DNA from 2 places in the Enterococcus wangshanyuanii genome. Region 2 is predicted to be linked to the other one. Evidence: predicted binding sites of a transcription regulator. Region 2 holds the regulator's gene; the other holds the start of a gene.
The links. Region 2 encodes NrdR, which represses ribonucleotide reductase genes. Its sites were predicted from a motif close to ACACNATATATNGTGT; they were not measured.
Positions count from the first base shown of each region.

Region 1 (3,428 bases), 830 kb from region 2:
TTTTTTCAATCGCACAAAGAGTAGTTAAGCGCGTAATAAATTCATAGCGTTCATTGATCACGATCGATTCGCTATCATCGCTGAAAATTTGTTCTGTGATTTTGATGATATCTTCGATTTCTTTTTTCTGTAAGTCACTCAAGTTTAGTTGTGCAGCTGCTTGGGTGTCACGTTCAAATAATTTAACACTGTACCAGCGGGCCTGTTTTTTCATCACACTATCTCCTAGGACGTCTACGATTTCATTCAAGGCCGCTTCTAGTCGATTATCGTATGTTGGGTAATTAAGTTCAGGTGGAAAAACTTCTTGAACTTTCCCTGCTTTTTTCATTAGTTCATCGAGTCCGCGATTTTTCAAAGCACTGATCCCAACGACATCGATCCCTAGCCCATAAGCTAATTTTTCGATATTGATCTTTTTACTAGTCTTGTCCAAAATATCCATCATATTCAATCCGATAACAACTGGAATCCCTGTTTCCATCAATTGGGTCGTCAGATAAAGGTTTCGTTCTAAATTGGTTGCATCGACAATATTAACGATCACATCAGGAGAACCGCTAAGCAAATAGTCTCTAGCAACAACTTCTTCTGGCGTATAAGGGGAAAGGGAATAGATACCAGGCAGATCCTGAATCGTGATCGCTTTGTCTTTTTTCATCTTTCCTTCTTTGCGTTCAACTGTAACTCCCGGCCAATTCCCTACATATTGATTTGCCCCAGTCAATGCATTAAAAGCAGTTGTTTTCCCGCTATTAGGATTTCCTGTCAGAGCAATATGCTGTTCTTTCATCTCCTTACCCCACTTTCTGTACTAAAACTAATTCCGCTTCATTTTTCCTCAACGTCAACTCATAGCCACGAAGGTTGATTTCGATTGGATCTCCTAATGGAGCCATTTTTCTAACGAATAGATCCACACCTTTAGTCAATCCCATATCCATCAAACGTCGCTTTACAGCTCCCTGCCCGTGAATCCCTACAACGCGTGCCCTTTCACCAACAGACAACTGATCTAATGACACCCAATTTTCTTCCTCTGTATTTTTTTCTACTATTGTAATTTGTTTTAATACAGATACATTGATCGCGATTCGGCTATTGTGTAAAAGGACGATTCCATTCTCAGCGGAAAAGTTCAGCAACACTACTTTGCCGCCTGGCACAAGGCCAAGATTGTTCAAGTGCTTCTTTGCAAATCCTTCTGCCTGGATCTCGTCGATCATATAAACCCTGTTCAATTTTGCCTGTGCCAATGTCAACATTGTGTAGCCTCCCTTAATTTAAAAGCGGAACAAATCGTTTGATCCTGTAGAAAATTAGGAAATTGATATTGAGACGTTTTTTGTCTCACTGGCAATTTATCTATTTTCCGAAGGATCGATTTGTGTAGCTGGATAACATACATTCATCAATATCACTCACGATATATATTATTGTGAAAAAGTTTCATTTATCTCTTCAATGATATTGATAATCGTTCTCATTAAGTATACCTGTTTGTGAGGTTTAAATCAATGTTCTTTCTACCTATAGGAAGAAAATAATTGACCCTCCTATTCTCCAAAATATTTCTAGTGTGCTTCATTTTGATCACCCCCTATATCTTGTGTTTCTCTCATTAAAAATCCCATCGAAAAATTTAATAAATTTCTTTTTTGAACACAAAAATCGGCATAATAGTCGTACAAAACTAGAGAATACGAGCTTTCATATTCTTTTCAAAAACACAAAACATGGTATTCAGCAAAAAAACAACCACAATATGTAGTGCCTAAGTGTTGACTTTTTCCCAGAGAGATTTATACTAGTGAATGTAAACTAATTGAGGGGGAATTAAAAATGAACGTAAAAATCTTTTCTAAAAATAATTGTATCCAATGTAAAATGGCAAAACGCTTTTTGAGCGAAAATAATATAGCATTCGAAGAAGTAAATATCGATATCCAACCAGATGCGATCGACTGGTTAAAAGAACAAGGATTCCAAAGTGTTCCGGTTATCACTTCTGACGCTGCTACAGTTGTAGGATTCCGTCCAGATCAACTAAAAAACTTGGCTAGCTAGAATGAAACTCGTTTATTTTACCGTTACCGGACAAACCAGACGATTTATTAAAAAATTGGATTTGCCAGCTTATGAAATTGAGCCTGCGAATCCTTTTTTTGAGATAAATGAGCCTTTTATTCTGGTGGTTCCAACCTATGATGCTGATATCACTGAAGTTATCAATGATTTTCTCGACCATCATGAGAACAAAGAACATTTGATAGGTGTTGCCGGCAGCGGCAATCGTAACTTTGCCGAATTATTTGTTTATACAGCCAAAGATATTGCACGTGATTATGGCGTTCCATTATTATTTGCTTTCGAATTTAGCGGCACGAATGAAGATGTAGAATCCTTTAAGAAAGTAGTGAATGAACTTGAGTCTAAAAGAAATTAAAGAAGTTAGTTATTTTAAACTAAACAATGAGATCAATCGTCCTGTAAATGGACAAATTCCTTTGCACAAAGATAAAGAAGCTTTGGCCGCATTTTTTAAGGAAAATGTTGAACCAAATACAAGAACCTTCAATACAGTAGAAGAAAAGATCAACTACTTGATCGATAATGACTATTTAGAAACTGCCTTTATTCAAAAATATTCAATGGCTTTTATTGAAAAATTATATGCATTTCTTGATGAACAAAAGTTTGAATTCAAATCGTTTATGGCAGCTTACAAGTTCTATTCACAATATGCACTTAAAAATAATGCTGGAACCGAGTATCTAGAAAGCTATGAAGACCGCGTTGCTTTCAACGCATTATATTTTGCCGATGGCAATGAAGAGTTAGCCATGGTTTTAGCAGATGAAATGATTCATCAACGTTATCAACCAGCGACACCTTCTTTCTTAAATGCCGGGCGTAAACGACGTGGGGAATTAGTTTCTTGTTTCTTGATCCAAGTTACAGATGATATGAACAGCATCGGTCGTTCGATCAACTCAGCTTTACAATTGTCAAGAATTGGCGGTGGTGTTGGTATTACATTAGCCAATCTTCGTGAAGCAGGCGCTCCGATCAAAGGCTATGAAGGCGCAGCTAGTGGCGTGGTTCCCGTAATGAAATTGTTCGAAGATAGCTTCAGCTATTCCAATCAATTAGGTCAACGTCAAGGTGCTGGCGTGGTTTACTTAAACGTGTTCCATCCAGATATCGAAATGTTCCTTTCTACAAAGAAAGAAAACGCAGATGAAAAAGTCCGTGTAAAAACCTTATCTTTAGGTGTTGTTGTTCCAGATAAATTTTATGAACTAGCACGTAAAAATGAAGATATGTATTTATTCAGTCCTTATAGTGTCGAAAAAGAATATGGTGTTCCCTTCTCTTACGTAGATATTACAAAAGAATACGATAACTTGGTAGCAAACCCTAACATT
Region 1 is NZ_CP021874.1:3,475,602-3,479,029, reverse strand. It holds gene feoB (ferrous iron transport protein B) at 1-793, opposite strand, end outside; gene CC204_RS17320 (FeoA family protein) at 798-1,265, opposite strand; gene nrdH (glutaredoxin-like protein NrdH) at 1,843-2,067, shown strand; gene nrdI (class Ib ribonucleoside-diphosphate reductase assembly flavoprotein NrdI) at 2,069-2,446, shown strand; gene nrdE (class 1b ribonucleoside-diphosphate reductase subunit alpha) at 2,421-3,428, shown strand, end outside.
Region 1: nrdH (glutaredoxin-like protein NrdH) is a predicted target of NrdR. The motif match lies at 1,759-1,774, and genes of this name have one in related genera.

Region 2 (3,428 bases):
AGTAAAGGTAGGAAAATGAACGATCGTTGTTACAAATCCTCTTTCCGCCAAACTATTTGCAATTGCGCCTAAGAGAAAAGATTTTCCTACACCAAAGGTCCCTTGTAAATATAAACCTTTATGAAATTCTTTAGGAGATTGTGAGTACTCCTTAATGAATTTCATCGCTCCAGCAAAAGCCTCTTCCCGTCCATCAGAACTTAAGTCAAATGATTTTAAGCGAGCTTCACGGACATCTTTTGGCATATCCATCGCCTTCACACGTTTTCTGATCTCTTCTTCTTGCTGCTTCGCAATCAGAGCTTCTGTTGGAATATACGTGACATCGATATAATGGAAGTTCAAAGCTAATTTTGGCTCGTATCCAGGGGCAATCATCGTGGGATCATTTAACTGATACTTTCTTTTCTCCTGAACAAACTCATACAATTTTGAATAGCTCTTTCGGATATCATCATCTGTCAAGCGGTCGCGATGTTCTTCAATAAATCTTTGGACATCTTCATCTTTCAAAACGACATCCACCAACTCGTTATAGCGCTCACTCATATCTCTATTGCGAATGATCTTTGACATTTCTTTGCCTACATCTTCCATTATTAATCACCTTCTTCTTTTAATAGTTCTCGAAGCTCTCTTTCGAGTTCAGCTTGTCTTTCAGGAGATAATTTCTTTTCCTCAACTGGATTATCCACCCAGTCAGGTAGTGTTTCCTGACGAATCACTCGATTATTTTGTGAATAATGAGGCTTGTTTTGTTGCGTTTTACTTTTTTGAGCAATTTCACGAACATGCTCGATCGCCTTTTCTGGCGAAACGATTCCGCTTTGAGCCCATTCATTGGCAATTCGATTCACATAATCAGCTTTTAGCGTTGGCTGTTTTTGAATATTGTACACATAATTGATCAAAATATTGATCACACTATTTGGCAGTCCAGACTTTGAAACTAAATATTTTACTAACGAACGTTCTTGTGGTGTTGTATATCCGCCTTTGCTATTTTTTAAGGCTTCCAAGTAATTCAGCGGGAAGTTATTTTCACTGTCCATGATCATTTGAATATCCATTTCTGTAAAACCAGACATTTTCAATGAATTATATCGATAAGTTTGCTGATCCGTATCAGAAAGATTCACCTGCTCATTTTGAATGACTTCACTTTTTCTTTGTTGTTTATCCGGATCGTAGGTTCTATATACTGCTCGCTCAAAATCTTTAGTGTCTATCTTCCCAGTGTAATAGTCAAATGATTTTGAACAAAAATCGACCATATCCAATTCTGTGATACCAAACAAATTATGAAAAATGAATACTTCTTCCTTAAATCCATCACTATTATCTGGTAATTTTATACCTAAACGCTCGATTCCCTGAATAAAATAGGACCAGTCGAACGACTCATTCACAGCACTAATTTTTTTAGCCGGACGAGGATCATTAAATGAGGCTTCAATCTGCTGCAATTGCTCATTTTGAGCAGCAACCTGTTCTGCTTTAAATAAATAGACATCCTTAAAGCTTGCTGAAACTTCTTCATAACCAGCTAATGAGAAATAGTTTGGCTTAAAACGATCGAATAATTTATCTAGCTTTCTTTGACCGACTGTATTTAAGAGTGTCAATGTCAACACTTCATCCTTGAAAAAACGCTCTACGGTCTCCGGATGGTTCAACCGATAGAAAAAAATAGTGCCTAACTCCGCATCGCTTTTGACAAATGTATCTAATAGTCCGATTCCCTCTAACTTTTTTCTAGCGTTTAAAATTTGTTTGATACTCTTATCCATCATCGTGATCAGTTCTGCATGAAACAGTGATTCACTAGTACTGTTAGTCCCTACTTCAGACAAAAATGTCGTATACAAACTAAACGCATCTGAACCAATGATCGGCTGGTACAACAGTGCCAGTACTTCCCGCTCCTGATCCGACAATGGCGAACTTATACCAACTTGAAAAATGCTTTTTGGCTGGACTTCTTTCCAATTACTTTTCAAGGAAAGACCTCCTTATTTATTGGTTGTATCATCATTTGATGACTTAGCTTTGTCAACGATTCCTTGTAATTCTTTCAAAAAGACACTCATGTCCTTAAATTGACGATAGACACTTGCAAAGCGAATATAAGCAATCTCATCTAGATCTACTAAGTCTTCCATCACATATTCACCAACTAATGTTGTCGAAACTTCATTTTCACCTAAACTACGTACTCGATTCTCAACATTATCAACGATCTGTTCCATTTGTTCCATTGCAACAGGGCGTTTTTCAGCTGAACGAATCAACCCACGCAAAATCTTTTCTCTATTAAATTCTTCTCGATCACCATTTTTTTTGATGACTAGTAATGGCGCCGCTTCGATTCGTTCAAACGTTGTAAAACGGTAATTACAATTTTCGCATTCTCTGCGACGACGAATCGCACGTCCATCATCCGCTTGGCGGCTATCAATGACACGAGAATTATTATGATGACATCTTGGACAACGCATAATATTCACCTCATCTATCTCTATTATTATCTATTATTTCGTTTAATCGTTATTTACTACCAGTATTATAACATGAAATGGCTGAGAAACCAGACATTAACTATCTATCTCTATTAATTTTTTCTTATAGTATGAGTTTTATTTAATAACAATGATATCTCTTGAAATAAAATAACAAACCATGCTAAGAAACTCTCCCTTAGATGGTTTGTTACGTTTGTGTGATTCACAAGTTATAATTCTATTTTATTTCTCGTTCCCCAGCCAGTATTTTTATGCGTGATATAGCCCCAAACACGCACAGGTGACAGGACAAAGACCATCCATAAAACTGTAAAAGGAAACGCACAAAACACGATCCACTTGTCTCTCTTTGCCAGATCATTTCTTGGGATCGAAATATAAGACAAAGAATAAACCGCACTAAATGCTAATGGGGCTAAAAGTAAAATGGGGATGTCTGTCATCACAAAAATCAGCCAATAAAATAATTGTAATTTGATCACTAGCATCGAAGCAAACATTGCCCAGCCAAAAGCTTGCCTGAAAAATACAAAACTATTGATCGGGAAAAGTGACAAACGCCAAAAGCCTCTAATAAAACTTCCTCTGCTCCAGCGAAGATGCTGTCTTACATGATGACTGATTTTATTCGGTAATTCTGTATAAGACACTGCCGTTGACTGGGCAACTGTTCTTCCTAATAAAAGAGCGGCCATGGTCAAAAAACTATCATCCGAAAACTCCACTCTTGCACGTCCGAACTGTTCATTTTCATATCCAAGTGTTTCCGCTAATTTCAGCACTTCCGCACGATAAAAAGCAATTGGTCCGCTATTAACTGCTACACTGCCAAACATCGAATTCATCGATCGTTCTATCAATACCATATGGCCAACTACCAACAAATCTGTGATGATCGTTAGAATA
Region 2 is NZ_CP021874.1:458,336-461,763, reverse strand. It holds gene dnaI (primosomal protein DnaI) at 1-597, opposite strand, end outside; gene CC204_RS02130 (replication initiation and membrane attachment family protein) at 600-2,000, opposite strand; gene nrdR (transcriptional regulator NrdR) at 2,013-2,498, opposite strand; gene CC204_RS02120 (glycosyltransferase) at 2,732-3,428, opposite strand, start outside.